2 regions of the Vreelandella titanicae genome follow, and region 1 is predicted to be linked to the other one. Evidence: predicted binding sites of a transcription regulator. Region 1 holds the regulator's gene; the other holds the start of a gene.

Region 1 (15,841 bases):
TATTAGCGTACCCGCGGGGGAGTCGCGCTTCGAAGCCGTCACCGTGACCGCCGATCCCGACGATTTACAGCAACCCAGCCACCCCATTGTATTCACGCTGCAGGCTAAACAGGATGCGGATATTCGTATCGAGCGCGAAACCAGCTTCCTGGGCAATATTAGGAGATAAGCAACTATGTCATCCCTACCCTCTGGCGATAAGGTGACGCCTTGGTATAAGCAGTTTTGGCCGTGGTTTTTAATCGGCATTCTGCTCTCATCCATTATGTTTAGTATTACCTTTGCCGTTATGTCGGTTAAAAGCTTCGATGGCATGGTTGTTCAGGAGGATTATTACAAGCATGGCAAAGCCATCAATATGGTGCTTGCCAAGCAAGACCGTGCCAGAGAGTTAAACCTAAGCGCAGATTTACGCCTTGATCCGCTTACCAGCGATATTGTGATTGATTTAAGCGGCGATGCGCGTCCCGACAAACTCTATTTGGATTTTATCTTCCCTACCGAAGATGATCGTGATCAATCCTTCGTACTTGAGCATGTCCGTGACGGCCGCTATATCACACAAGGCCCTGACAACCTGCGTTACCGCTGGTATCTGCAGATTCAGCCCGCGCTGGAAAATGCCGATTGGCGCCTTACCGGTGAAGCCACATTCCCCGATGAAGACAGCGTCACACTACTGCCGGGAGGACGCAAAGCAAGCGAATGAGCGACGTAACGACTGCCGCGCCCTGCTACCACTGTGGTAACCCGGTGCCCGCTGGGGCGCCCTGGTCGATTACCCTTGATGATCATGCCCATCCGCTCTGCTGCCCTGGCTGCGAAGCGGTGGCCCATGCCATCGTCGATGGGGGCCTTGAAAGCTACTACCGCTACCGTACCGAACTGCCCGAACGCCCTGATGAGCACCAGGCTGCCAAAGCCGATACCTGGTCGGTGTTTGACGACCCCGGACTTCAGGCACAGTTTGTTCACCCCGACGGCGATGAGGGCAACGTCAAAGCGACCCTCGCCATCGAAGGCATTACCTGTGCTGCCTGCGCCTGGCTGATCGAGCACCGCCTGAATGCCTTAACGGGAATTGCCACCAGCGCCGTGAACTTAACTCACCACCGCCTGCGGGTGAGCTGGGATCCTCAGCAGCTGAAGCTCTCGCAACTGCTGGCCGAACTGGCCGCGATTGGCTACGAGGCCCAGCCCTACGAGCCAGACCAGGCCCAGGCGCGCCTGCAGCATGAAGAGCGCATGAACGTACGTCGGCTGATTATTGCCGCCGTCGGCATGATGCAGGTGATGATGTTCTCGATCCCGATCTATGTCTCCGGCTCCGGTGAAATCAGCGAAGACTTCTACGCACTGTTCCACTGGCTCTCCTTTGCCCTGGCCACGCCAGTGGTGTTTTTCTCCGCCCAGCCGTTTTTCCGCAACGCCCTGCGCGACCTGCGCACCGGCGTACTGGGCATGGATGTGCCGGTGTCACTGGCAATCGGCGGGGCGTATCTTGCCAGCAGCTATGCGGTGCTGTTTGACGTGGGCGAGGTCTATTTTGACTCGGTGACCATGTTCACCTTCTTTTTGCTGTTTGGCCGCTACGTGGAGAGTCGCGCCAGGCGCCGCAGCGGGCATAGCGGCAATGCGCTGAGCGGCGTGCTGCCGATTTCGGCCACACGGCTGGACAGTGACGGCAGCGAGCGCATTTTGCCCGCCAGCGAACTCACTCCCGGCGATCGCGTATTGATCAAGCCCGGCCATGGCGTGCCTGCCGATGGCATCATCGAGGAGGGTGAATCGAGCCTGGACGAATCAATGCTGACCGGCGAATACCTACCAGTAACCCGCCGAGTGGGCGACCGCATTACCGGCGGTAGCCAAAACATGGAAAACCCGCTGGTGATAAGGGTTACCCACACAGGGCGCGATGCCCGTGTAGCGGGTATCGTCGATCTGACCGACCGTGCCTTTGCCAGCCGCCCACGGCTGGCCCAGATGGCTGCGCGCATGGCACACCTATTCGTGCTGCGCCTGCTGGTAGTAACGGCTTGCGTGACCCTCGCCTGGTGGTTTATCGACCCTTCACGGATGCTCTGGGTACTACTTTCGGTGCTAGTGGTGACCTGCCCCTGTGCCTTGGCGCTGGCCACTCCCGCGGCACTGGCAGCTGGTCATGGCCAACTGCGAAAGCGCGGCGTCTTGATCACCCGCGCCGATGCCATGGAGACGCTCTCTAACGTTACCCGGGTGATTTTTGATAAAACCGGCACCCTAACCCGCGGCGAAATGCACCTTACCCAAACCCAGCCCTTTGGTGAATTAACCGCCGAGCATGCACGGGCCATTGCCGCCGCCCTTGAAGCCCACTCGGAACACCCGATCGCCCGCGCCTTTCGGCCGTTCCGAGAGGCTACCCTGCAAGCCAAAGATATTCACAGCCACACCGGGCAAGGGCTCGAAGGGACCCTAAACGGCGCTCGTTGGCGGTTGGGCAAGCCCAGGTTTGCAATAAATGGCGCAATGGCTAGCTCAATAGATAGCGCCGTGGATAACGTCATGGCGGCGCCTGCCAAAGGCCAATGGCTGCTGCTTAGTGAAAACGGTGCACCCCGCGCCTGGTTTGGCCTGCACGATGGCGTTCGCGACGACGCTGCCGCCACGATCAAAGCCCTCCAGGCTCTGGGCTTAAGCGTGGAGCTGCTATCTGGTGACACCGAGGATGCAGTGGAAAGCCTGGCCGATCAGCTCAATATTGCCATCTGGCATGCGGGCACCAGCCCAGAAGGCAAGCTGGCCCGGATGAAAGAGCTTCAAGCCGCAGGCGAAACCGTGGCGATGATTGGTGACGGCATTAACGACGTGCCGGTGTTAGCCGGTGCCGATGTGGCGATTGCCATGAATGGCGCAACGGATCTAGCCCGCACCCGCGCCGACGCAGTGCTGCTCAGCCCACGTCTGATGCGGATTTTTGAGGCCATCGAGATTTCCCGCGCCACCCGGCGTATCATGCGCCAGAACATGATTTGGTCAGTGTGCTACAACGTTTCGGCGCTGCCGCTGGCGGCAATGGGTCTGGTGCCGCCCTGGCTAGCCGCAATTGGAATGTCGCTTAGCTCGCTAGTAGTGGTGGGTAATGCCCTGCGACTGTCGCGCTGGCGACCTCAGCCCGCGCCAACGCTAGACACTTCAACACCGGTGGCCGCATGACGATTCTTTATCTGCTGATCCCGCTTTCCCTGATTTTGCTGGGCCTCGCCGTCTGGGCGTTTTTCTGGGCGGTGAAAAATGATCAGTTCGATGACCTAGAAGGCCCAGCGCACCGCATTCTATTTGATGAGGATGAAAACGATCTTAGCCCTGAGCAGCGCCGCCAGCATCAGCAGGCAAAGCAAAAATCTTCCGAACCATCAGCGGCAGACACACCCGACGACCAAGAGCCTCGGCCATGAATCCAACGGGGCTTGATCTGCCGCCGCTAATGGCGGCGTTTGTGTTTGGCTTGATGGGCGGCGCCCACTGCATTGGTATGTGTGGCGGCATTATGAGCGCGCTCACCTTTGCAGTTCCCCCCAGCATGCGTCATCCGGCGCGCATGGGAGGCCTGCTGCTCAGCTACAACACAGGCCGCATTGTTAGCTATATGAGCGCAGGCGCGCTGGTGGCACTGCTAGGCACGCTGTTTTCGCTTTCCGCCACGGCACGAATGCTGCTTCAGGTGTTTGCCGCGCTGATGCTGATCCTGATGGCACTGTATATCGCCAACTGGTGGAAAGGGCTGCTCAAAGTGGAGGCGGTTGGCCGCCGTCTATGGCGCTTTATCGAGCCTGTGGGGCGGCGCTTAATGCCGGTGGTGTATATCCCTCAAGCCTTCGCGCTGGGCGCACTTTGGGGCTGGCTACCCTGTGGGCTGGTCTACTCCATGCTGGCCTGGAGCTTGGCGATTGCCGACCCGTTCCAGGGCGCGCTGCTAATGGGCGCATTTGGGCTAGGCACCCTGCCGGCGCTGCTCGCCACTGGCCTCGCTGCGCGCCAGCTAAACCACTTGATTCGCCACCCGGCGACGCGCAGCGTGGCGGCACTAACGATTATCGCGTTTGCGCTGTGGCAGCTCTGGACTCTTACGGCACACAACCTCTAATAGCATGACGTGGCTCAACATTTACCTCCTCACCACGGGTTAGGCTAGCGGCATATCCTAACGTCGGAGCGCCCCTTCATGCCCGTTCATACCCCTGCTGCCTTGCCTCTTGCACCCGCTGCTGCCGCAGCCCCTATGCAGCCGGTGTGGGACGAAGCGTTACTGCGTCGCTACGACACCAACGGCCCACGCTACACCTCCTACCCAACAGCGCTATCGTTTCACGACCAATTTACCCCTGGCGACCTGACCCAGGCGCTGGAGCGTAGCAATGCCAGTAAGCGTCCGCTCTCGCTGTACGTTCATGTGCCCTTCTGCCGCAAGATCTGCTTCTACTGCGCGTGTAATAAAATCGCTACCAAAAACACTGCCCTTGCCGAGCCCTATATAGCCCGGCTTGACCGTGAAATGGTGCTGACCGCACGCCATTTGGATACATCACGACCGGTGGAGCAGTTGCATTGGGGCGGCGGCACGCCGACATTTCTCAGTTTGAACCAAATGGGCGACCTGATTGATCGGCTGGATGCACGTTTTGGTCTTTCATCGTCTGCTGATCGCGATTACGCAATTGAAATAGATCCTCGCGAAGCGGATGTGTTTACGCTGCGCCATCTCGAATCCCTCGGCTTTAATCGCATCAGCTTGGGCGTTCAGGATTTAAGTCCACTGGTGCAAAAAGCGATTAATCGTATCCAGCCTCGGGTACTTACCGAAACGCTGATGGATGAGGCGCATCGCCTGGGCTTTCGCTCGCTCAATCTCGACCTAATTTATGGCTTGCCATTTCAGACTGAAAAGAGCTTTGCCAACACCCTACGCCAGGTGATTGAGCTCAACCCGGCGCGCCTTTCTGTGTTTAATTACGCGCATATGCCCGAGCGTTTTGCCCCGCAGCGGCGCATTAATGTCGATGACTTGCCAGGCGGAGAAGAGAAGCTAGCGATTCTGCGCACCACCATCGAAATGCTCACCGCAGCTGGCTATGTGCATATCGGTATGGATCACTTTGCCCGCCCTGACGATAGCCTGGCTATTGCCCAGCGCGAAGGCTCGCTGCAGCGCAACTTCCAGGGCTACTCCAGCCATGCTCAGTGCGACTTAATCGGGCTTGGCGTATCGGCGATTTCCCGTATTGATGACGTCTATGCGCAGAATCCTAGCGATCTGGCCCGCTACGAAGCGGCGCTGGATCAGGGGCAGCTTGCCACCGTGCGTGGCATACGCTTAAGTGATGACGACCTGATCCGCCGGGATGTAATTGAGCGGCTGATGTGCGATATGGGCATTGACCTGGCCGCCGTTAGTCAACGCTGGAACATCGATGCCCCCCGCTACTTTGCGCCAGCGCTTGAGCGCCTGCAGAGCGCCGAACAGGATGGCCTGCTGACCCGCAGCGCTGATCAGCTTAACGCCACGCCGATGGGGCGGCTGCTGATTCGCCATATAGCGATGGCGTTTGATACCCACCTTTCCGGGCAAACGGGACAACGGTATTCTAAGATTGTTTAATCACCTTATTGCAGGCATGCTAAAGCGACTATAATAAGTAAGGATTTTCTAATTGATAAGTGTGACCCACTCAAGGAGCAACGCATGTTGGAACCCATGAGCCGTCGTCGCTCACTACTCCACGAAACTCGCTGCCAAACCTGCAGCTTGAGTTCTCTGTGCTTGCCGCTTGCCCTTGAGCTGGACGATATGGGGCAGTTCGACGCTATTATTCGTCGCCGTGCACCACTCAAAAAAGGCGAGCCGCTGTTTCGTCAGGGCGACACCTTTACCAGCGTTTACGCAGTCCGTTCGGGCAGTTTGAAACAGGTCACCGCCGAAGGTAACGGCAGCGAGCAGCTAACCAATTTCTACCTGCCCAGTGAATTGGTGGGGTTGGATGGCATTGACGAAGAGCATTACCCCGGTAGCGTTATCGCCCTGGAAACGACCACCGTCTGCGAGATTCCTTTTGACCGCCTGGACTTACTCTCGGAGGAGCTACCCGAACTGCGTGGCCAGCTTTATCGTAGCATGAGCAAAGAGTTGCGCGATGACCGGCGTATGATGCGGCTACTTTCGCGTAAAACCGCCGATCAGCGGCTGGCAAGTTTTTTGATTACCCTCTCGGATCGTTTTCGTCGCCGGGGCTACTCGCCTTACAGCTTTCGCCTCTCAATGCCCAGGGCTGATATCGGCAACTACCTGGGCTTAGCGGTGGAAACGGTCAGCCGCATACTAAGCCGCTTTCAGCAGCAGAGTGTGGTGGCGGTCTCCGGGCGAGAGGTCAACATTCTCGATATGCCGCGCTTGATTACCCTCGCCGAAGAGGAAGAGCAAACAGTTAGCTGACGTTAAAGGCTTGGATACGCCCCGCCAGTAGCTCTGCTTGCTTGGCCTCAAGGCCTTCAAAATCGAACAGGCTGCGGTCGGCCAACTGGGAAGGGGCAATGTTGGTGACAGCCTTGAACATGCTCTCCAGGCGGCCAGGAAACTTTTTGTCCCACTCGGCGAGCATCTCTTTGACCACCTGACGCTGCATATTAGGCTGTGAACCGCACAGGTTGCAGGGAATAATCGGAAACGCCATCAGCCGCGAAAACTCGGCGATATCAGCCTCTTTGCAGTAGGCCAACGGCCGAATAACGATATTCTTCCCATCATCGGATAGCAGCTTTGGCGGCATCGCTTTCAGGTTGCCGCCAAAGAACATATTGAGAAACAGTGTTTCGAGAATATCTTCCCGGTGATGGCCCAGGGCTATCTTATTGGCGCCAATCTCTTCGGCAAAGCCATACAACGAGCCGCGCCGCAGCCGTGAACAAAGCGTGCAGGTGGTTTTACCTTCCGGGGTTTTCTCTTTTACCACCGAGTAAGTATCGCGCTCGACAATGTGGTACTCCACGCCCTGCTTATCCAGATACGCAGGCAATACGTGCTCGGGAAAACCCGGCTGTTTTTGATCCAGATTGACCGCTACCAGCGAAAAATTGACCGGCGCATTGCGCTGCAAATTGCGCAAAATCTCCAGCATCGTGTAGCTGTCCTTTCCACCGGAGAGGCAGACCATTACGCGATCACCTTCATTGATCATTTGATAATCAATGATCGCATTGCCCACTTCTCGGCGCAGACGCTTTTGCAGCTTGTTAAATTCACGCTTCTGCTTCGCATCAGCCAGCTCAGGCTGGTCGTGCTCAGCGTCAGCTGGGGTGGCTCCAACCGTATCAAGGTGAGCAGGATCAAAGTGATCAAGAGTTTGCATGGTATAAGCACTGCCGAGGGTAGAAGGCGTGAGAGAAAAAAGTAATAACTATTCTAACAACACTCACCGCCTGACCCAACTAATCAGACGTAGCCACACAAGATATCGCAATTGGAAGTGACTATTTTGACCGCTGCACCATACCTCGGTGCGAGGGCAGCTTGGAGCGAGGGTCTTTTGTCATGGATGACAAAAGTAGCGCCCAGGGAGGGGTTCACAGCGCCCTCGCGGAAAGCTGTCCTCGCCACGACGAAAGAGACTACTATGCCACCTGCGCCATAATACGCTGCAGGCGCATATACAGCAGTGCGCTGGCGGTGGCCTCTCCAAGCACACTCTGCATGCCCATGACGGGTACTTGCCAGCATGCCAACGCCTGGGCGAAGCTGCTGGGCGCTTCGACCTCCGGGTGCAAACGGCGCAGTTGGCGCTGATGCAGTTTTGCCACATCGACCTGGGCGTTGGGCAGGGCAAAATTCAGCCGCTTACTGAGTAGTGCATTCAATGCTCCAATGCGCCTCTCTAACTGCCAGCCAACGATGGGCCGATTGCCGATAAATTCTACTAGCGCGCTCAAGTTATCACTATTTGGTGGCAGTATCTCCCCCGCCTCGCACAGCAAGTGATGACGGCGCAGCGTTGCGCTCTCGGGCTGCTTTGCGCTACCAAGGGTGATCACAAAAGCACGACTGGTATGCACCTGCTGATGGCTCAGCACCACTGCCGCCACGCTGATCACAGGTGATGATTGCGTGGGCGTTGCTGTGCAGGCGAGCGCCACCAGCTCTTCGCCCATATAGGGCTGAAACAGCCAGGCATAGGGGGAGTCTGCACAACGACGCCGGTCACTTTCACGCCTTAACAAGGTGCGCAGCGAGCCGCTAAATAGCGTCACATGTCGATCTAACAGCCGCATTCCGCTCACGAATACTCCAAATGGTAACGGTGGGAAAGCCGCTGCTTAAAGTCTTTGACAATATGCATCGCTTCGCGCAGTAGGTCGCGCTCCAGGGAAGAGAGGTTCTGCACCACGACACGGTTAGCGCGTCTGCTGCTTTGGGCGTTAGTTTCTTTCGCATCCGCAGAAGTTTCCAGCGTACTTAGCTGCTGCTTGAGGCGCAGCTCAGAAAAGAGCGCCAACGCTTCGCCCAGGTCATCGGCAAAACGGCGATCCAACCGGCCGTCAGTAACCAGGGCATCCAAGCGATCAAACGTCGAGGTGGCTTTGATGCGCCGCTCAAGCGCCATGGTGCGGACACCGTGCACGATAGGGAAAATACCGCCTTTCTTGATATCGATACCGTGCTGAGGCTTTTTCAGCGAACCAAACAGCGTCAGCGGCGTCGAAAAGCGCAGCGCCGTGCGGGCAAAATAGGAAAGCAGCAGCTCATCGCCCGAGCAGCGTTCAAACAGCTCATCGCGCACGCTCTCAAGCAAGCTCGGGTTGCCCGCCACGCCATGAGCATCGAGCATAATGGCCAGCTTCATCAGGCTATCGCCATCACGCTCCCTGGCCCACTTGGCAATATTACCTTTCCATTGGGATACCGTGGCCACCCACTCGGGGTTAGACACCATAATGTTGCCGGGGCACGGCGGGTAACCAAGCTGAATCAGGGTATCGGTGAGCGTTTGCATATGGCTGGCAAGATCAGGCCACTGGGTTTCATCGGCAAGAATCAAGCCGTTATCCTGATCCGTTTTTAGAATCTGCTCACCGCGCCCTTCGCTGCCCATCACCATCATGCAGCTCTGCTCGTGATAGCGCTTATCGACAGTGAACTCCCAGGCCTTGCTAATAATACGGCCGTTTAGTGCCGCAAGCAGATCCATCGCAAAGCGCAGCTTAACGCCCTGGGCCATCAGCGCTTTGACCAGCTCCGGGGTGCGCTGACTGGCAGCTGAAAGCGACTCTAAGTTGGTCGCCTGCTCGATCTGCAGGCTCACCACATAGCTGCGGCTTGAGAAGTAGCTAAGCACGTCGGTGAGCTCTACAACGCCTTTCAAGACGTTTTGCTCCATCACTACCACCCGCGCCACTTTATGGCGGGTCATCAGCACCAATACTTCAAATAAGTACTGATCCGGTGCGACGGTCACCAAGTTAAAATGGGCGATCTTATCCACCGATGATGTTACCGCGCTGCCCTTTAGCACTAAGGCGTTGAGCAGATCGGTTTTGGTCACCATGCCGAGGGTGTCGTCCTGGGTCGACACCAGCAGGCTGTCGGCGTGACTTTCGTTGAGCTGTTTTACAGCGCTAGCGATATCGGTCGTCGCTGCCATCAGCAGTGGCGCACGCATGCACTCGCTTACCTTGGCCAGCATAAAGCCTGCCATGGTGACGCCACCTTCGGCGCGCTTTTCGGTCATCAGGCGCGCCTTATGGGTCAGCGATTGGCGAAAAAAACTGCTGAAATCAGGATAGTGGCGACACAGCTGCTGAAACAGTGCTTTAGGCATTAGGTAACACAGGCACTCCTGTTCAGCCTTAAAGCGGTAGCGGCTTTTACCGTTGAGAATACTGATCGCGCCAAACAGGTCCCCTGCCGTGTAGTGACCAATACGCGCGGTAGATGAGGGCAATGTAGGATCGATTTCCGCCACTTCGCCTTTATGGATCAGATAAACGAACTCACCCGCTTGGCCAGTCTCTAAAATGATTTCGTCACGATCAAAATAGGCCAGGTCAATGCCACGACGAATGTGGTCACGCCCCTCATCGTCAAGAAGCGTAAACGGCAGTTGGGATAGATCCACATCGACCATGGGGTATAACCTCATTAAACGGGCTGCGACTAACCGGGTTGTGTCTTAAGGCGCGCTAGCAGACATAAGCAAAAATAAATAAACGTCGTGACTCGATACTGGCCCACATAAATTGGCCCACACCAGCGCTTCAAAAAAAATGTTATCGATTATTATATGAAGGTGGCTGTACGGGTATAAAGGATTCACTTCCCAAGTAGCAAGTATAACCTTGTTATACCTTTAGCTATCACGCTAAAGTCGAAGCGACTTTTGATACACGACCAAAGTATCGACACTTACTAACCGTGCTTCCGGCAAAACCCAGGACATGTATTTAAAGTAGCCAATAACTGCTTTTATTTGCTCACTAGACTATCGTCCTATAGCTCTTCAAACGCCTACAAAATTCGCTTAAACAGCCTCTAAAAACTCGTATTTTCAATAACATGCATCTTACCAAAAGCCAATTCGTCGTTTATTGATACCAAAGTCTGGGATTTATTTTTTGACGTTTATTGCCCAGTATTAACAATGAGTCATGCAGGGTAATCGCACGTCACTAACTAACTCGACATTTCATATCGAATAATAAGGTGATGTACTAACAGAAGCTGACTCACCACTCCTATCGATAGGGTGGCTTTAGACGTGCGATTGCCCTGATGGGTCACACGCTATTCCTCGTGAACTTTCCCAACCTTAAAAATCACAAGTGGAGAGCAACACAATGGCAGATGACAAAACCAACGCTGCTGAATACTGGAAAGCAAACGTCCGCTTAATTTTCGGATGCTTGGCTGTTTGGGCATTTGTTTCTTACGGATGCGCTATCCTTTTTCGCCCGCTGCTCGCCGGTATTCCGGTTGGCGGTACCGATCTTGGCTTCTGGTTTGCACAACAGGGCTCAATCCTAACGTTTATCGTGCTGATCTTCTTCTATGCCTGGAAGATGAACAAGCTCGATCAAAAATTTGGCCTTGGGGAGTAAGCCGGTATGAGCCAGTTTGCAATTAACTTACTGTTCGTCGGCGCCTCTTTTGCCTTGTATATAGGCATTGCGATTTGGGCGCGCGCCGGCTCAACGAAAGACTTCTATGTCGCGGGGGGCGGGGTTCACCCGATCACCAATGGCATGGCCACCGCAGCGGACTGGATGTCAGCTGCATCGTTCATTTCCATGGCGGGCCTGCTAGCCTCAGGCGGCTACGCCAACTCTACTTTCCTGATGGGCTGGACTGGTGGCTACGTTATCCTCGCGATGCTGCTAGCACCTTACCTGCGTAAGTTTGGTAAGTTCACCGTGCCTGACTTTATCGGCGACCGCTTCTACAGCAACACCGCTCGCTTAGTGGCTATCGTCTGCTTGATTGTGGCGTCGGTTACCTACGTTATCGGTCAAATGACCGGTGCGGGCGTAGCGTTCTCTCGCTTCCTTGAAGTCAGCAACACCTGGGGTATTTGGTTAGCCGCGCTGATCGTTTTCCTCTACGCCGTATTTGGTGGTATGAAAGGCATTACCTATACCCAGGTAGCCCAGTACATCGTTCTAATCATCGCTTACACCATTCCTGCGGTGTTTATTGCCTTCCAACTAACCGGCAACCCGATTCCGATGTTCGGTATGTTCAGCACGCATACTGAATCCGGCATTCCGCTGCTGGCTAAATTGGATGACGTGGTTAGCGCACTTGGCTTCCGCGACTACACCGCCGATGTGGACAACAAACTCAACATGGTGCTGTTTACCCTGTCGCTGATGGTCGGTACTGCCGGTCTACCCCACGTTATCATTCGCTTCTTCACCGTCCCGAAAGTAGCCGATGCTCGCTGGTCTGCTGGCTGGGCGCTGGTGTTCATTGCCCTGCTTTACCTCACGGCTCCTGCGGTCGGTTCAATGGCACGTCTGAATCTGGCGACCACCGTGTACCCAGAGATGGCGGGGCAGGTTGAAAACTACGAAGAGGCTGCGCAAAACCCGATTCTGTACGAAGAACGCCCTGATTGGGTTCGTACATGGGAAGAAACAGGCCTTATCACCTTCAACGATCTCAACAATGACGGCCGTATCCAAATGTATAATGATGCTGCCGACTACTCTGATCGTGGCTGGGAAGGCAACGAGCTAACCGTCAATAATGACATACTGGTACTCGCCAACCCGGAAATTGCCAATCTTCCCGGCTGGGTTATTGGTTTGATTGCAGCGGGTGGTATCGCCGCAGCACTCTCGACAGCTGCAGGCTTGCTGCTGGCGATCTCGTCGGCGATCAGCCACGACTTGATCAAGACCATGATCAATCCCAAGATCACCGAGAAAGGCGAGATGTTGGCAGCGCGAATCTCCATGGGTGGTGCCATCCTGTTGGCCACTTACCTGGGGCTTAATCCGCCGGGGTTTGCAGCACAAACGGTGGCATTAGCCTTTGGTATCGCCGGTGCATCACTGTTCCCCGCGCTGATGATGGGTATCTTCTCCACGCGGATGAACAGCTCAGGCGCGGTCGCCGGTATGCTGGCGGGCTTGATTTGCACCCTGCTTTACATCTTTACCTACCTGGGCTGGTTCTTCGTGCCGGATACCAATATGCTGGCAAACACGCCGGATAACTGGATCTTTGGCATCTCGCCGCTCTCCTTCGGTGCCGTAGGCGCGATGATCAACTTCGCCGTTGCCTTTGCGGTTTCCAGAGTGACAGCTGCACCGCCGCAGGAAATTCAGGATCTGGTGGAAAGCGTTCGCTATCCGAAAGGTGCTGGCATGGCGATAGACCACTAAGTCATACTCCTTCCTGATGCGTTATCGCCATACGGCGATAACGCTTTGGAATCGACCTCATCATCGGGCTTCCTTAGGGAGGCCCGATGGCTTTTATAGATAGCTTTTATAGACGGCTTTTTGAAAGGATAAATTATGATTTGGCACTTGATCGCCGCCGTTTTTGCAGGCCTTGCGGCAGCCGGGATTGGCCTGATACTGCGCAATTTGAGCGGCAAACGTTTACCCAAATGGATAGTCCCGGTGTGTGGCGGACTGGGTATGCTGGGTTATCAAGTTCAGGTGGAGTACAGCTGGTTTGACCACAAGCAGGCACAACTGCCCGAGACCGCCACGGTCATTTCAACCGAAAGCAGCACGGCGGTATGGCGCCCATGGACTTTTGCCATTCCGATGATCACCAAATTCAGCATGGTGGATAGCGAGAACATCCGTATTACCGAGCAGGATGACACCCGTTTAGCGGAATTTATCCTTTATCAGTTTGAGCGCCATCACACCGATATTTTGATCACCCAGCCCTATCTACTCAACTGCGAGAGCCGTGAGCTAGTGCCCCTGGATAAAGACTCCCGCGACCCTATCCTCGAAGAGATACGCACGCTGCGCGAAACATCACCGCTACTCAACAACGTATGCGCCTAGACAAATAAACAGCCCGTGGTACAAACGGTCGTACACGACCCGTTGTTTCGCCTAGAATGAAGCCTTTTGACTGGCGCACGTTAAACACTCTGGCGGGGAGAAAGGCATGTTTCACGGCGGGCTACTGGTAGCGGTTTCGTTACTCTACATTGCCGTTCTATTTGGCATCGCTTGGTACGGTGATCGCCGCGCGCGTACCCACGGCGCCACCCGTCGGCGTCCGATCATCTATAGCTTGGCACTGGCCATTTACTGCACCTCGTGGACGTTTTACGGCGCGGTTGGCCAGGCAGCCACCGCGGGATGGTCGTTTGCGAGCATCTTCGTCGGACCGATTTTAACGTTTTTACTCTTCTGGCCGGTGCTGGCCAAAATGATCCGCGTTGCCAAACATCAAAACGTCACCTCGATTGCCGATTTTATTGCCTCCCGTTACGGCAAAACCCAGTCGCTGGCCGCCTTTGCCAGTCTGGTTGCCCTGGTCGGTACCCTGCCCTACATTGCCCTGCAGCTAAAAGCAGTTTCCACTACTTTTAGCGTGCTTACCGATGCCACCGATGTGACCCATACGCCGTTGTTTGGCGACACGGCCTTCTATGTGGCCATTGTGATGGCAATTTTCGCGATTCTATTCGGCACCCGCCACACCGATGCCACCGAACACCACGAAGGCTTAATCCACGCCGTGGCATTCGAATCGCTGGTCAAGCTGCTCGCCTTCGTGGTGCTTGGCGCCTTTGTTACCTGGGGTATGTTTGATGGCCTGGGTGAGCTGATGGGGCATGCCGAAAGCCAGCTCGAACTCCAGCGCCAGCTGGCCAACCAGGATTTTGGCCAAAGTTTCTGGGCCCAAACGCTGCTCGCGATGCTGGCGATTCTGTGTCTTCCCCGCCAGTTCCATGTGGCAGTGGTGGAAAACATTCACCCTGACGACGCCACGAAAGCGCGCTGGCTGTTTCCACTTTACCTGTTGGCCATTGCCTTTTTTGTGGTGCCCTTAGCCGCCGCTGGTCTGCTGCTGTTTTCCGAAAGCGGCGTAGAGCCCGATACCTACGTACTGGCTCTATCCATGGCCTCGGGCCACCAATGGTTAACGCTACTCACCTTTATCGGCGGTTTCTCGGCGGCCACGGGCATGGTAATTGTCGCCGCCGTGGCCGTGTCGATCATGATCTCCAACGAAATCGTTATCCCGGCGCTGTTCCGGCTGCGCTGGTTTGATACCAAGGCACGGGATTATGGGCGCTTGGTGCTACGTGCGCGGCGTTTAACCATTGTTGCCGTACTGGCCATGGCCTACGGCTTCTACCAGCTGATTGCCGAATTTACCTCGCTGGCCTCGATTGGCATGCTCTCGTTTGCCGCTGCCTCGCAATTTGCCCCAGCGCTGATTGGCGGCCTCTACTGGAAGCGCGGCAACCGGCTTGGGGTGATTGTCGGTATGAATGCGGGCTTCGCCATCTGGGCCTATAGCCTGCTTATGCCCGCGATGATCAATGCTGGTGTGCTGCCGACTGGCTGGCTTGACGGCGGCCCGTTGGGGCTCAATTGGCTATCGCCCACGACGCTATTCGGCCTCAACTTAGGTGACAGCTTTACCCACGGAGTGATGCTGTCACTCGGGGTAAACCTGTTCTGCTACATTTTCGTTTCCCAAGTTACCTCACAGCGAGTGGTCGAGCGTATTCAGGCCTCACTGTTCGTGGATAGCGTGGAAACACGCCAGACCTCGGTCAACCGCCCCTGGACCGGGGCGACCACCGTGGGCGATTTAAAAGTTCTGTGTGAACGTTTTCTAGGCGCGGGCCAGGTCGATCGCGCCTTTGAAGACTACGCCCGCCGGGTGGGTAAACCGCTGGACGACGGCACTCGCGCCTCAATCGATATTATTCAGTTCACTGAACGCTTTCTGGCTTCAGTGCTTGGCGCTTCATCGGCACGCATCGTGGTCAACTCGGCACTTCAGGGGCGCGGTATCGGCATCTCGGATGTGATTTCGATTGTCGATGAAGCCTCCCAAGTGCTGGAGTTCAACCGGGCGCTGCTCCAGGCCACCATTGAAAACATTAACCAGGGCATCAGCGTGGTCGATCAGAACCTTCGCCTGGTGGTGTGGAACCAGCGCTATCTTGAGCTTTTCCGCTTCCCTGACCACCTGATTCGCGTTGGCGCCCCCATAGACCGTATCTTTCGCTATAACGCCCACAACGGCGAGTATGGTCCGGGTGACCCGGAAGAGCACGTGCAGCTACTGCTCGACAATATTCGCGAAGGCCAACCCCAC
Region 2 (15,841 bases), 1.8 Mb from region 1:
CATACCGCTCCATTCACCATGCGTTTTTAGCGCTCGCCGAATATCTTCATTTAACGATTGGCTGTCTTTGGCATACGGTATTTGACTAAGTTTTGTTCCGACTAACTGCGCTGGATTCAATCCCGTTAGCCGCTCAAACGCTGCATTGGACAGACGGATGCGTGAGGTGTGATCTAGCAGTACGACACCGTCTTGAAGGGCGGCGATAACCTCAAGTAGCCGCGTTTGCGTCATGTGATGATGGCGCTCGCTATCCTGAAGACGACGCTGCACGCTGGTTGCCACTAACGTCAGCAATGCGGTAAAAACAGCAATACCGCCAATGAGATAAGTAAGCCAGTGAGCTTTTGGCAGCATCGAAGGAGCTGCTGAGTCGGGAATAGGCACAAACCATGCTGCTTGCATGGCCACATAATGCATCCCACAGACACCTAAAGAGACACAAAACGCTGCGATGAAGGCACAGCGTCTGGAGCGCTGCATCCCCCACTCCTGTTTGCATAAGCCGTAGGCATAAACACTTAAAATACCTAAACCAATGGCTACCAGAAGCGATAACAAGAAGAGGTCCATCGCATAGTACAGCTCAGCAGGCATACGCATAGCGGCCATGCCGCTGTAATGCATTACACCAATACCTATACCGAGGCTTATACCCGCAAACACCATGGCACGGTGTGTCGGCGCTTTACGGGCGAGTACCACCATCGCGCTATAGCTACCAAAAATCGCCGGAAAGATGGATAACAGTGTTAAAGCAGGCTCATGGGTGACCGGGAAGTCAAGAAGGTAAGCATGCATACCAATAAAATGCATGCTCCATACACCCAGCCCCATTGCACTAGCCCCGGCGAAGAGCCATACGCTGCGCCACCCTGAGTGAGCCACTTTGCCCACCAGTTTGATGATATCCAAACCAGCATAGGAAGCCGCCAAAGCTACCAGCCACGAAAGTATGACTAAAAAGGAGTCGTGCATCCCCTGAGTAGCATTCTGCGTTTGAGGGTCTAGAAAAAAATTAGACAGTGTCATTCATGGCCACTAATTATTTTTGAAATCATATGCTTGCAGAATTGATATCAAGCCTAATTGCATAAAGCAGCTTTCTAAACTTAATACGGTTTCTCTGAATACGATTTTCACAGCTTCAAACCGCCACTATAAATATTGTGTGGGATGGCAATACTAAGAATAACGCCGCTTTTTTAGCTCTTTACCTCGAGGAATCCATTTCTAAGTTGCTAAATATTCTAATTATTATTAAATATTTTGATCTCAGTGAAGCTGCATCTGTGAACCTATGGTTAGAGGGAGTGCGAAGTGCCGCTATCGTCCGAATTATTGCGCCTAGTAAGAAATAGCCATTCTCCTACCAATAATACGGCCATCACTATGGTGGCAACGATAAGAACCAGGGGGTCGGAAGTGGCTTTGACCCATACAAAGCCCCCTAATACAAAGGCATCTAACAAAATGGCGATGCTTGGAATGATCGCGTTAGCGCCTACGCTTTCCCTGAGATGGCGCAGTACTCCCCAATGGATGGCGATATCCATGATCAGGTAAAAAATAATGCCGAGCGCCGCGATGCGGCTAAGGTCAAAAAATGCGGTCAGCACTAAACCAAACACAATGGTGTACACCAGCGTGTGCTTCTGCAGGCTACCTGGCATATGAAAGTGGCGGTGCGGGACCAGGTTCATTTCGGTCAGCATGGCGAGCATGCGTGATACCGCGAATACACTGGCGATGATTCCGCCTGCTGTTGCCAGCATGGCTAAAATAACGGTAAAGCCAACGGCAGCTTCACCCAGCGCGGGCCGGGCCGCTGCCGCTAGCGAATAATCTTGCGTTGCAATAATTTCGGATAAGGAAAGGTTACTGGCAACGGCAAAGCCGACAAGCGCATAGATCACCACGCACAGGCCGATAGAGATCATGATGGCCTTGCCCAGATTACGTTTGGGGTTTTTCAGCTCCGAGCCGCTGTTGGTAATAGTCGTAAAGCCCTTGAATGCCAGAATACCTAACGCCGTTGCGCCTAAAAAACCGGAGATAGTTGGGGATGGTGCATCCCTGCCAGTACCCATTTCGATAGTATCGGCAATAAAAACACCGACAACACCAAATACGATGATGCCGCCAATTTTGATGAAACCCAGCACCGAGGCGACTGTCTCGATCAACTTATTGGCGGATAAATTAATCAAAAAAGCCGCTAGTAATAAGCCCACACCGAGTAGTGGCACAAACAGCAAGCGATCGCCCAGGTCAAATAACTCCAGAGTGTAAGAACCGAAAGTTCTCGCTAAAAAGCTTTGGGCGATCACCATGGAAAAATACATCAAGAGAGCGTGAAAGGCGGTAGGAAGCGTTGTGCCATAAGCTTTTTGCAAATACATGCCTATACCCCCGGCGGATGGGTAGGTATTGGACATTTTAACGTAAGAGTAAGCGCTGAAAGAGACAATAACCGCGGCAGCCAAAAAGGCTAGGGGAAATAGAGGGCCGGTCATTTCCGCCATCTGTCCAGTTAACGCAAAGATGCCTGCGCCGATCATTACTCCAGTGCCAAGTGCTACAGCACCGATGAGTGAGAGACTTCCTTCTTCGTACTGTGGCGTTCTATCCTGGTCAGCCATGCAAACACTCCTATGGAATAAGCCAAAGGCGTGCATGTTCACTGCCTTGGGCCAGCGTGGGATAAGTTCAACACCAAGTGTGGTTTAGTTAGCTGAACGCAACCTGAATACGGGCCAGTCAATTAACTGACCCATATCATGGCTTGGCATAAGAGGGAGGGTCTTACCCCAACAACATCCGCAACGGCATCCACAGCCCCATAGCGATCATTACGAGGTTTTCGGTTAGCGACACAAAACCCAGTGGCACATTGCTGTTACCGCCGACGCAGGCACATTTAAGCTCACGCTTGTCGATATACACGGCTTTAAAGACGGAGACTGCCCCCACCGTGCCAACAAATAGCGCCAGTGGTGCTACCAGCCAAATCAATGCCCCGGCCAGCATTAAAATGCCTGCAAGTGTCTCGGCGTAGGGGTAAAAATAGCTGTAGGGCACGTAGCGCTGGGCCAAAAGGTCGTAATTCAAAAACATGCTGCTGAAATTTTCGACATCCTGCAGTTTCTGCAAGCCCAGCAGCACCATCGCCGTAGCAACGGCGAACTCCGGCATGCGCGCCGTGAATAGTGTGCCCTGGGTCGCCCAACTAATCGCCAAGCCGATTAGCAGCGCAGTAGCGAAAATGGCAATGACTGGCCGATAAGTAGTTCCTTTTGCATTGGGAACGCTCATTCCTAAATGTTTGCGTAGCTCTTCGTAGCCACCTATGCGTTGGTCACCGATATACACCTGGGGCGTCGTGTCGACGTTTTCCTTTTGCTTGAACGCGTCGATTTCATCGCGAGACGTTAAGGTGTGGTCGTCGACCTTAAAGCCTTTGCGTTTGAGTAGATCAACGGTCTTCAGACCAAACGGGCAGATATGCTCGGCGGTTTTCATCCGGTAAACCCGCGCGTTTTGCTGTGATGATGCCATGGCAACCTCCCTATTTTTGCCTTATCAAGGCTACAAGCGTAGTGCCTGGGGTTGCCTATAGGTCAAGTATTGTATGTTTTACTGCCGTCGTATAAAGCTGGTAATCGTAAGTCGCCAGGGGCGATTAAGCCAAGAGGCATAAAACAACCACAGTGCCCACCCCTGCAATACCTATCGCGTCAAGCGTATCTAAAACCTCATCCTCTAAAGGATGGAAAAGGAGGTACAGAGGGTTGCTTACACTGCTTGAACTCAGTAGTAGGGATAGGCCACTCACCCCAATGCTGAAAGTAGCAATGATAAGTTCAATTGCTGTTATCTCAAAGAGCATGAGAAGAGCGGTTAGCAAGAGGGTTAAAATTACGCAAACTCGCAATGAAAACCATTGCCAGTGAATTAGCGTCTGATCATCATTAGTGCGGTCTCAATAACTAAGTGCAACACTTAACTTACTTGGTTATTGTGAATCGCCCCGGATATTCTAGACACCCGTTAGGCTCTTAAAGTAACGCCTTTCATACTCAACCGGTGACAAGTTATCACTTGTGCCGTGTCGGCGCTTTGGGTTGTAAAACATTTCGATATAATTGAACACGTCGCGTCTAGCCGCTTCCCGTGTCGAATAAATCTGTCGCTTGATCCGCTCTCGCTTGAGGAGTTGAAAAAAGCTCTCAGCAACGGCGTTATCATGACAGTTACCACGCCGACTCATGCTGCCCACCAAGTGATTGGCTTTCAGAAAGCTTTGTCAATCTCCGCTGCTGAATTGGCTTCCTTGATCTGAATGCACCATCACAGTTTCTTGTGGCTTGCGTCGCCAGACTGCCGATAACAAAGCATCCAGCACTAACTCCGTCGTCATACGAGACTTCATCGACCAGCCAACCACTTGACGGGAAAACAGGTCGATCACCACCGCTAAGTAAAGCCAGCCTTCGTACGTTCGGATGTACGTAATATCTGTCACCCAAGCAACATTGGGCGCTGTTACTTCAAACTGACGGTCTAAATGGTTGGGTGATACAACACCGGTTTTCCGCCGCCATAGCAGCCAGGGCGTCGTCGATAGCCCGTCTGAGAGCGTAAACCTTCCCTACGCATCAGGCGGGCCACTCGGTGCTTACCGCAGGCTTCGCCAGCCTCACGCAAATCCTGATAGACCTTGCGATAGCCATATACACCGCCACTTTCAAGCCACGCATGCTTGATCAATCCCAATAGACGCTGATCATCCCGGTCTCGATTAGACAGTGCTTTTTTACACCATGCATAGTAGCCACTAGGATGCACGGCCATCATGCGGCACAAGCGCCGTACCGGATATTGACTCGCATGCTTTTGAATAAACGCGTACCTCAGTCGGACTCTCTGGCGAAGTACGCGGTGGCCTTCCTAAGAAACCCGTTGGCTGGGGTCTGTTATTGGGGCCAATTCAAAGCCTAATGATTGCGCACGGCGTTGTAAATTACGAACAATACGTTGGTGGTAGCGTTCCTCATAGTAGTCAGCACCAGGATCTTGATAAACCCAGCCGTAGCGCAGGACGTTGTAGAATAAAACGGCAATTTTCCTAGCTGTCGCAGTGACAGCTTTAGCCTTACCTAGCCGACTCGCCAACCGGCGGTAAAAAGCACCAAGGCCTGTTTGAGAACGCCCAATAGTGGTGGCCGCTAGGCGCAGCAAGGCAGCTGCTCGATTCTTGGTTCGTCGAGTGCGTGACGAGAGTACCTTGCCACCGGAGATCTTGCTTCCCGGTGACAATGCTAGCCAGGAGGTAAAGTGTTTGACCGTGGGCCAACGGCTCATATCCGTACCACACTCGCTAATTAGCTTGAGCACCAAGTAAGGACCGAGTCCGTGGATCTGAGTTAGATCAATGCCCAGTACCTGAAATAGGGAATGGCGTACGTCGAACGCTGGCGCATTAGGGTTAGCATCCCGATGGCGAGCGTCAGGTAGGGAACCTTCAGGCGCTGGCGTTGCAAGTGAAAGCCGTTTGAGAGTCGCTTCAATAAGCTGATCGCATTCGGCGACATGCTCATGGTAAGTGTCGTACAAAGCGAGAGACTGACGCAGTGTGAGTAGATGTTCCTCGCGGTAGTGGCCCTCCAAGCTTTGACGAATTGTTTCCTCACTGGCTTTACAGCGCGGATCACGAAAGGAGGCTAGTACAGCGGAGTCATGCTGCCCCTGGACAATAGCGCGCAGAATCCGCATCCCTGTTTTACCGGTGATATCAGACACAACGTGATGAAGTTGCAAATTCATCTCCATCAATGCTTTCTGCATATGCTGAATATGAGAGGCACAATATTCCAGTAACCTTTCCCGCTGGCGTAGTAACGCTCGTAGACTGGCAAGCTCTTGAGTCGGACGAAAGCTGCCACGCAGCAGTCCATAGGAATGCAAGCGTTGTAGCCACTGAGCATCGTTGATATCCGTCTTGCGCCCTGGGACATTCTTGGCCTCACGGGCATTGACCAGAATCACGTCAAAACCGCGTTCTTCCAAGAGTTCGTAAACGGGGATCCAGTACACACCTGTCGATTCCATTGCGATGGTCACGATGTTCTTTTCCGCTAACCAATCAGCTAGGCGACGCAAATCGCCCGTAAAGGTATCAAAGCGTCGTACCGGTTGCGGATCCCGATCAGGGGGAATCGCTACAACATGAAAACGTGAACCAATATCTATCGCTGCGGCATTGGGGTGAACGACTTGTAACTTGTCCCGCTGCCGAGTGGAGCGGGAGGAATGACGAGCCATGACAGCATCTCCTCAGCAACCGAAAATGACGGAAGGGCCAGAGGAGGTGGCGTTGATGACATCTACCTTCCTAACCGGGATCACCTCAAACGGTGTCACCACTTTCAAGTCCAGAACGCCACCCGAGCCACGTTTTTTAACGGGGTCGACCACCAAAAAGCCAACGGCTGCGCCCCTGGCACACAAGCTGAGTATAGGGCGCCGTCGGGTTTCTGTACCTACAAGCGGGTGCCAACCCATAACGGTTTTTTAATATATCTCGCTCTTCTGACACGCGTTTTAGTTCAGCCTTCAAACGACGGTTTTCAGCTTGGAGATCATCATCTTCTTGCCGTTGTTCTACCGGCTTATCGTAGCGTTTGATCCAGTGGTACAAGCTGTGGCCTGACACGCCTAAACGCTCAGCAACCTCGGCAACGCGATGGCCGCGTTCTACCACCTGTTTAACGGCTTCGATTTTGAATTCTTCAGTGTAACGGGGACGGCTCATGGATCCTCCTAGGTACCTTTAGTATAAGGCCTAGAGGTGTCTACGAAACCCGGGGCGATTCATTGAGACCGTCATGTCTTACTTCATAGCAATCATCCTAAGTCGTAAAGCATTGCCAATCACGCTCACTGAAGAGAGTGACATCGCCGCCGCCGCGATAATCGGTGATAACAGCATACCTGTGAAGGGGTACAAAATCCCTGCGGCAATGGGGATGCCTGCCGCGTTGTAAGCAAAGGCAAAAAAGAGATTTTGGCGGATATTACGCATGGTGGCTTTAGAGAGTTTATGCGCCGTGGCAATACCGGTAAGATCTCCTCGCAGTAGGGTAACCCCAGCGCTTTCTATTGCTACGTCGGTACCGGTTCCCATGGCAATGCCGACATCCGCTGTAGCCAGCGCAGGTGCATCGTTCACGCCGTCGCCGGCCATGACAACAATGCGCCCTTCATCACGGAGACGCTGAATCACTCGGCCCTTGTCTTCTGGAAGCACTTCAGCTTCGACCTCATCAATGCTTAGCCGACGCGCCACAGCTTCTGCGGAGGTACGATTATCGCCTGTCAGCATCACCACTCGAATACCGTCAGCCTGGAGTGAACGAATGGCTTCTTCGGTGGTTTCCTTGATAGGATCAGCAATGGCGAGAAGCCCAGCCAAATTCCCGTCGATGCTCGCAAAGATGACTGTAGCACCGTCACTGCGCAATTGATCGGCGCGTGTGTCTTGAGACTGGGTGTTAACGCCTTCGCTTTCCATCAAGAGCCGATTGCCCAGGGCAATACGCTTGCCATCTATCTGGCCTATAACGCCCATGCCGTTGGGAGCCTCGAAGTCCAACGCTTCTGTTAATTTTACCTCTGCCTCTTTAGCCTTTTCGACTATCGCATGGGCCAAGGGATGCTCGCTGCCTCGCTCAAGACTAGCTGCCAAGCGCAAAAGCTCCGATTCAGCAATGCCTTCAGTGAGAATCAACTCGGTCACTCGTGGTTTGCCTTCGGTAAGCGTGCCGGTTTTGTCGACGACGACGGTGTCGACCTTCTCTAGACGTTCAAGAGCTTCGGCGTCGCGGATCAACACGCCTAACTGGGCACCGCGCCCTACACCCACCATAATCGACATGGGGGTAGCGAGGCCTAGCGCGCACGGGCAGGCAATGATCAGAACACTAACCGCCGCAATCAGGCCAAACGCCATCGGCGGGGTAGGGCCCCACAATGACCAGGCGATGAAAGCCACAACGGCAATGAGAATAACGACGGGTACAAAGATGCTGGCGACTTTGTCGGCAAGCCCTTGAATGGGTGCGCGGCTACGCTGGGCGCTGGCGACCATTTGCACAATTTGCGACAGCATCGTGTCTTGGCCAACCTTGTCAGCGCGCATGACGAATGATCCTTGCCCATTGATACTGCCGCCAATAACGCCATCGCCAACTTCTTTTTTTACCGCTAGCGGTTCGCCGGTAACCATGGATTCGTCAACGTTGGAACGACCTTCCATCACTTCGCCGTCTAATGGCACCTTATCGCCGGGGCGCACCCGGAGACGATCCCCTACCTGAACCTGGTCAAGAGAGATATCTTCCTCATTGCCCTGATCATCAAGGCGTCGAGCGGTAGCAGGCGCCAAGTCGAGCAGAGCACGAATAGCGCCAGAGGTTTTTTCACGAGCGCGTAGCTCTAATACTTGTCCCAGTAAAACTAAAACGACAATCACTGCCGCTGCTTCGAAATAAACGGCCACCGAACCATCGGCTTGACGGAAGGCGTCGGGAAAGATGCCCGGTGTGAGGGTGGCCAGCAAACTGTAGAGCAACGCGGTGCCGGTACCGATCGCGATTAGCGTGAACATATTAAGGCTGCGATGCACTAGCGAACGCCATCCGCGTACAAAGAATGGCCAACCTGCCCAGACGACTACCGGCGTTGCCAGCAGCAGTTGAATCCAGTTAGAGGTTTGCTGGGAAATAAAATGCATAAGGCCAAACACGTGGCCACCCATTTCTAGGGCAAACACGGGGAGGGTCAGTACTAGGCCGATCCAGAAACGCCTGGTCATGTCCTTGAGTTCGTCCGAAGGGCCGGTGTCAGCAGAGACGGTCTCAGGTTCCAGCGCCATGCCACAGATTGGACAGTCGCCTGGGCCTTCTCGTCGAACTTCTGGGTGCATCGGGCAAGTATAAATAGACCCCGAGGGTACTGACGCTTGTGACTGTTTGCTTGGCTCAAGATACGCATCAGGCTTGGCAATAAACTTTTCCTGACACTTTTCTGAGCAGAAGTACCAAGTCTTACCCGCGTGATCGGCACGGTGGCGGGAGGTATGGGGATCAACGTCCATGCCACAAACAGGGTCTTTCACCTTTGTCTCGTTATGGTCTTCAGACATCGTTCATTCTCCCCGTTTGGCGAACAAGGCGCATGGCTTCGTGCTCTTCAAGTGCTAAAAGGGAATCTAAGAGCTCTTTAGCCTCAGGAATTTCCGCTTTGCCAACGAGGGTTCGATAAAGGTTTATCGTTTGTTCATGGAAATCAAAAACCTCTCGGCAAATGTCGTCAACACTTAGCGTGGAATAGGGCGCATCGCAGGTACGATGCGTACGGATAGGTTTATGCTCCAAATAGTCATAAACGTAGGTTTTTAATGCTTTCGCGTCAGCAGTCTGTTCAAAGCGCGCCACAACGCGCTGCATTTCCGCTTCCTGTGCAGCTAAGTAATTGAGCAACATGCGAGCGCGCTCTTCTTCGTGTATATCGGCGCAATGAGCAAGGCAAGCTGCAAGATGCTCGTGTAACTGACGGGTCCAATCGATCAATTCACCAAAGGTTCTAACGTCCATTTGGTACCTCCTATAACGCTATTAACGTTAATGAGTGTGAGAGTGCTCGCTATCGTTTGAAGCGTCGCGTTTGGATAGGAAAATCCATTCGCCGAGTAAAAGAGTAGCCATTACTACGCCAGCAACGATGAGCACCATGGGGTCCGAGATGGCTTTTACCCATAAAAAGCCGATTAACACGACAGCATCTAGTAGTATGGCAATGCTAGGAATAACAGGATTAGCCCCCACTCTGTCCTTGAGATGACGAAGCACACCCCAGTGGATGGCCATATCCATGATCAGGTAGAAAATGATGCCTAATGCTGCGATGCGGCTCAGGTCAAAAAAAGCGGTGAGCACTAAGCCAAATACGATGGTGTACACCAGTGTATGCTTTTGTACACTGCCGGGCATGTGGAAATGGCGGTGAGGAACCAGCTTCATTTCTGTCAGCATGGCGAGCATGCGTGAAACGGCAAAGACGCTGGCGATGATACCGCCCGCCGTTGCCAACATGGCGAGAATGACGGTAAACGCAACTGCCGCTTCACCCAGTGCGGGACGGGCAGCGGCGGCCAGGGAGTAGTCTTGGGTTTCGATAATTTCAGGCAAAGATAGGTTGCTGGCAACGGCAAAACCGACAAGGGCATAGATCACCACGCATAGCGCAATCGAGATCGTGATAGCTTTGCCAAGATTCCGCTTAGGATCTTTAAGCTCCGAACCACTATTGGTAATCGTCGTGAAGCCTTTAAATGCCAGTATGCCGAGCGCCGTAGCACCTAAAAAGCCCGTTATCGTAGGCGTAGGTGCATCGTTGCCAGCACCCATTTCGATGGAGTCGGCAATAAACACGCCGACAATACCAAACACTATAATGCCACCTATTTTGATAAATCCGAGCACCGAGGCGACGGTCTCGATCAAGCGGTTGGCGGATAAATTGATCAAAAAGGCTATTAGCAGTAAACCAACCCCGAGTAGGGGCACAAATAGTGAACGATCCCCCAGGTCAAACAACTCAAGCGTGTAGGAACCAAACGTTCTCGCCAAAAAACTCTGTGCGATCACCATGGAAAAATACATCAGGAGGGCATGAAAGGCGGTGGGAAGCGTCGGGCCATACGCTTTCTGTAAATACATGCCAATCCCACCTGCTGATGGGAAGGTATTGGACATTTTAACGTAAGAATAAGCGCTGAAAGAGACAATGACGGCAGCGGCCAGAAAGGCTAGAGGAAATAGCCGACCAGTCATTTCGGCCATTTGGCCGGTTAGCGCAAAAATACCGGCCCCAATCATCACGCCGGTGCCTAATGCAACGGCACCGACCAACGAAAGACTGTTTTCTTTATATTGTGGCGTTCTATCCTGCCCAACCATGAAAGCGACTCCTTGTATTAACGGCAACCACAGCAGCAATAACTGCCGAGGACTCCTGTGCGGTGTTTTTTGATGCTATATAAATTAAATATAGAACCTATGTGCAGCCACATGGCAAATGACTAACGGAAGGTCTGATTTTGCGAGGCCACAGGCAAGCAGCTCTTACCCTAAACTAGCTAGTCTTGCTCCTGGTTGTGTCATGTAGCCGTTATGACTATTAATGACAGCTCCAAGGTTCCTGTTTAGCGTTGTCTTTAACGTTCTGATCGACGAAACGGTAATACTCCTTCTTAAAGCGGTTCCACCGATCAGCGCTGACCTGTATGTCATGGAGCTTGAGAATTTTTTCAACGTCATCGATGCAGAGCCTCAGCGCATCGTAAGCAAGGCTGATATTTCGGTTTTTCTCGTTGTAGACCACCTTATCCATTCCATAGAGTCGGTCGATATCTGACAGCGCTTCTTCAATGCGTTTGGATTTACTAGGCTTGATTTTTAAATTCCGAGTCACCAGTGTGTTTTTGGAAACACCCAAGCGGTGCTCTTGTTGTGTCGTTTTCATGGTCTTTCTCCCAGGCGCGTACATGTATATATAGAGTGGTTCAGTCCTTGTCTATTTTGTCCTTATGACCGCCGTGGTGTTTATGCATGAAAATATGCATCAGTGGGCATGCTGCCAAAAAGAGGAAAGGTAAGAACTGAAATAGGTGGAGACGGTGCTCGGTTCCAATCAGGTATCCCGCCCAAATGACAAACCCAGCAAGTGGCACCCACAACATCAGCAAACGACTACTTGTACTGTTACTCATAATCACCTCAGTAACTCGCCCAAAGAGCCAACAGCAGTTAAGGCCGTTGGTTTGGGAAAAATCAAATAAATAACCCCAATAACAGCATGGATGATTTGTCTGAACGCAACCTGAACAGCATCGGAGGGAAATATGATCCTGATCAAGCGCCTCGCAAAAAGTAGGCGATAATTACCCAAGCGGTATCCATAGCCTCATTCCCATCATCATTAGGTTTTCGGTGAGCGATACAAAGCTTAATGGGTATTACTGTTGCCGACACAGGCGCACTTGAGCTCACGTTTATCGAGGTATATCGCTTTAAAGACAGAACCTGTCACACGGTGCCAACGAATAGCGCCAGTGGCGCAGCCAGCCAGATAAGCGTATCGGCCAGCAATTAGTAGCTTCGGAAGTATCTAGGCGTGAAGGTAAACGTAACTGAAGGGGACTTGGCGCTGGGCGTGCAGGTCATAGTTGAGAAACATGGCGCTAAAGCTCGCTACGCCCTGCAGCTTTTGCAGACCCGGGGGTATGATCGCTGTGGCTACGGCATACTCTAGCACGCGTGCAGTGAATATTATGCACTGAACCTCCCAACTGGCAGAAAAATCGATGAGTAACGCAGTGGCAAAAATTGCCAGCACAGGGCGATAGGTGGTCGCATTAGGGTCTGAAACGCTAACTCCCAGGTGCTCATGAAGCTCTTCATAGCCGCCAATACGTTCATAGCCCAGATATCCCTGGGAAATCGTATCGACATGTTCCTGCTCTGTAAACGCGTCAATCTCTTATCGCGAAGTCAGCAGGTTTACGTTCACCTAAGGCCCATGTGCACGAGCAGGTCAACGATCTACAAGCCAAACGGACATATGTACTCTCCTGTTTGCAACCATAAGCGCGAGCGCTGGAGTGGGTCGTTGTCACCGTTATGAACCTCTTAGTTGTTTATTAACACTATATTGCTTACCTAACATAATAATCTAACTCCCTTCCACAGCCTTCAGATCAAATATGTGGCGCGACGAAAACTTTATTGTGAAGTGAGCCAGTCAATCTTACTAAGCCTGAAGGCGCCTCAGTCGTTAGGTAATAAGTTTATTTTATATGAAATTTGTTAACTTCCATGTCTCAACATAAACATTTGAGATTCGCTAAAGTGTATATTTATTCGCTGACAATGCGAAGTTGGTTTTCTAAGTAAGGGCTAGCATTCGCCGGGAGCAGGTTTGTCGGAGTTAAAAGGACCAAGAGGTTGTTTTCTACTTAATAACACAAGTGGGCGGTTGAGACGGTAGCTAACAGTGTGGTGACCCATAAGGTGACTAAGAAAATTTGTTATAGGGCATAGACACTATTATTTACTCTGGGGGTATTCCAGTTTGTATTGGAAAGGGGTTCTCAATACTTTCGTCTGCTTGGTGACGCCTTTGCTCTTGTGTCCATAATATCTTGAGATAATTCACCACATCTCGTATCTCGCTGGGAGCCAAAACTTCCTGATACGCTGGCATCGTTAGCCTATCGGTTTTATTCCAGGGGTCGCGCCAACCCTCGGCAATAATTCGGTAGAGCATGGCATCAGAGTGTTTCCAGGTATGGCCCTCTGGCCCATGTGGTGGAGCAGGTAACTCGCCTAGAGCATTTTGCTCTTCCCAGTTGGGCATGCCTTCGCCTTGTGTACCGTGGCAACTAGCACAGTATTGTCGGTAAACTCTTTTTCCGTCTTCCAGCTGAGGAGTATCGCTTGAAAAAGGACGGTCCTCAGCCATGGCGTGCCCCACAACCATTAGCGTCAGCCATGAGGCAGTGAAAAAACAGTGCTTACGCATCGGGATAAGTCCAGGATTGGCCTTCGTCTTCACTGTGTAGAAGTTCCCCTTTCTGGTTTAAACCATAGAGAGTGTCTTTGGCGGAGAGTGTGAGTGCAACGAGCTCTGTGCCGTCACCAGCTACTTGTTGCCACTCTTGACCACCCGTTTCACTACGCCATAGTCCTTGCTGTGTAACCACATAGACTCGCTTTGGGTTGCCAAGGCTATAAGCCACATCATAGACGCTGCCAGCATCAAGTGCTCCGGTCGGTCTCCAACCGCAAAAGCAGTCCATCGATAGACGCACCGCATCGTCCGATACCCCGTAGAGCCAGCCGGTCTGCATGCTGCCTTCCATGTCAGAGTGGACGAGTCGGTTAATCTTTTGTGAAGGACCACTGTCCATTTTTTTCCAGGTGGTGCCAGCATCCTCGCTTTGGTAGATGCCGTCTTCTTCAATTACCGCATAAAGTGTTTCGTTCTGACGGCGATGTACAGCTAGCGCAGTAACCTCTCGGCTAGGTAGGTTAGCGCTAAGCTCTTGCCAGGTTTCTCCATTGTCGGTGCTACGCTGCACCCCGATTGAGGGGCCTGCGATATAGAGCGCTTGCGGATCAGTGGAGGGGACCGATACCGCGCGCAACTGGCCTTCATTCACGTCTTCGGGCAAGGGAATCGCATTCCAGGTCATGCCTTCATCGGCACGCTGGAATAGTTGGTTAGCCTCAATTTTAAACAGTCGTTTGCCTGTTACGTCATATTGCAGTGCAAGCAACCCTTCTTCAGTTGCCAAGGCCGTAATGGCGCTGCCAAAGCTGACTGCGGCCAAGCCTGTCAGTAAGAAGACACGTAAAAAACGACTCACGATCATGTGCATTTCAATATTTCCTTAAATAACGATTAGCCGATAACACCTAGGGCAGGGAAAGTACGCAATAACCAATATGACAGCTCGGATAGTTTGCCTGTGATCATTAAGCTACCCATCAGAATCATGATCAACCCAGCCGCTATATGTATGAAATGCCCCCAGCGACGCAGGAATTTCTGGTGCTTTATGAAGCGATCGAGCGAAATAGCACTCAGCATGAAGGGCACACCCAGACCCAAAGAATAAACGCCGAGCAACGCCATGCCGCTCCAGGCGTTGGCCGTGGAAGCGCTGACGGTAAGAATGGCACCCAAAATCGGGCCAATGCAGGGGGTCCAGCCAAATGCAAACGCTAAACCAAGCAGATAAGCCGCACTGCGGCTTCCGCCGACGTCCTTCAGTCGACCCATAAACCGCCATTCTTGCTGAAACCAGCGCCACGGCATGAGCCCGGTCATGAAGGCACCAAACAGGATGACGATAAGGCCACCGACTAGGTTTGCTTCTTGGCGATACACCAACAGCAGACGACCAATGGCTGTGGCACTGGCTCCCAGCATCAAAAAAACGGTTGAAAAACCGAGCACGAACCACATTGACTGGGTTAATACCCGAAGACGCTCTCGTCTATCCGCTTCCTGTAGTTGTCCGAGCGAGCGGCCGGTCATGAATGAAAGATAGCCAGGCACAAGTGGCAAAACACAGGGCGAAATAAACGAGATCAGGCCTGCCAGAAAGGCAGTGGCAAGTCCTATATTGGCTACTTCAAGCATTATCCTTTACCTATGCTAGGCTTGGAATTTTGACGAGGACTGCTTGATTGACTCGCTTTGATCTACTATTTGGTGAGTGGTGGGCGCTGTGTCGGCATTCACTTCTGAAGCGTCTTCTACCTGGGCCTGAACATTGGTAGCGTCGCTTTGCTCGGTCGCTTCACCTTTTTTGTCTTTGCACTTCATTATGCATAGGCCTAATCCGCACATAATGAGACATGGCAATAGGCTCAATAGAATAGGCGCGATGCCGAGCAAGACCAGGTTATCCCAGCCAAAAGCAAGGCCGCCAGCCACTGCCACGCCACCCAGCAACATCAGGCCGCGAGGCCCTGTCAACAGGCCTTGTAGCCCCGATTTTTGTTTGCTCTGTTGGGTTTTGTCGTCACAACAACTCATGGTGCTACCTCATTATCTGGTTGCAATCATTTCGGTAAGAAAGTCGATCATGTCTTGAGTGTTCCACTCGGCTTCCCCCACGAGGCGCCCAATTTCTTTGCCTTGGCGGTCAAGTAGCAGCGTCGTGGGAATACCTACAGCCCCAAGATCTGCACTAGCCATCCCGGTTTTA

The links. Region 1 encodes FNR, which switches genes on or off when oxygen is low (the NO sensors DNR and NnrR bind a similar motif). Its sites were predicted from a motif close to TTGATNTANATCAA; they were not measured.
Region 2: a site for FNR is predicted at 11,966-11,979, ahead of HZS52_RS02025 (DUF2933 domain-containing protein). Genes of this name have one in related genera too.

Annotation. Positions count from the first base shown of each region.
Region 1 covers NZ_CP059082.1:2,263,069-2,278,909, reverse strand. The annotation lists gene ccoG (cytochrome c oxidase accessory protein CcoG) at 1-169, shown strand, start outside; gene HZS52_RS10435 (FixH family protein) at 176-709, shown strand; gene HZS52_RS10430 (heavy metal translocating P-type ATPase) at 706-3,198, shown strand; gene ccoS (cbb3-type cytochrome oxidase assembly protein CcoS) at 3,195-3,440, shown strand; gene HZS52_RS10420 (sulfite exporter TauE/SafE family protein) at 3,437-4,129, shown strand; gene hemN (oxygen-independent coproporphyrinogen III oxidase) at 4,208-5,641, shown strand; gene fnr (fumarate/nitrate reduction transcriptional regulator Fnr) at 5,726-6,472, shown strand; gene ttcA (tRNA 2-thiocytidine(32) synthetase TtcA) at 6,465-7,385, opposite strand; gene HZS52_RS10400 (3'-5' exonuclease family protein) at 7,648-8,301, opposite strand; gene HZS52_RS10395 (DUF294 nucleotidyltransferase-like domain-containing protein) at 8,307-10,154, opposite strand; gene HZS52_RS10390 (DUF4212 domain-containing protein) at 10,864-11,124, shown strand; gene HZS52_RS10385 (sodium:solute symporter family protein) at 11,131-12,912, shown strand; gene HZS52_RS10380 (hypothetical protein) at 13,048-13,557, shown strand; gene HZS52_RS10375 (hybrid sensor histidine kinase/response regulator) at 13,664-15,841, shown strand, end outside.
Region 2 covers NZ_CP059082.1:429,716-445,556, reverse strand. The annotation lists gene HZS52_RS02085 (EAL domain-containing protein) at 1-1,032, opposite strand, end outside; gene HZS52_RS02080 (APC family permease) at 1,305-2,642, opposite strand; gene HZS52_RS02075 (glutaredoxin) at 2,806-3,558, opposite strand; partial or broken gene HZS52_RS24725 (IS3 family transposase) at 4,040-6,324, opposite strand; partial or broken gene HZS52_RS02050 (transposase) at 6,572-6,814, opposite strand; gene HZS52_RS02045 (heavy metal translocating P-type ATPase) at 6,893-9,205, opposite strand; gene HZS52_RS02040 (hypothetical protein) at 9,198-9,656, opposite strand; gene HZS52_RS02035 (APC family permease) at 9,684-11,021, opposite strand; gene HZS52_RS02030 (hypothetical protein) at 11,242-11,586, opposite strand; gene HZS52_RS02025 (DUF2933 domain-containing protein) at 11,627-11,803, opposite strand; gene HZS52_RS02020 (c-type cytochrome) at 13,174-13,584, opposite strand; gene HZS52_RS02015 (WD40/YVTN/BNR-like repeat-containing protein) at 13,637-14,503, opposite strand; gene HZS52_RS02010 (cytochrome c biogenesis CcdA family protein) at 14,527-15,270, opposite strand; gene HZS52_RS02005 (hypothetical protein) at 15,286-15,669, opposite strand; gene HZS52_RS02000 (TlpA family protein disulfide reductase) at 15,682-15,841, opposite strand, start outside.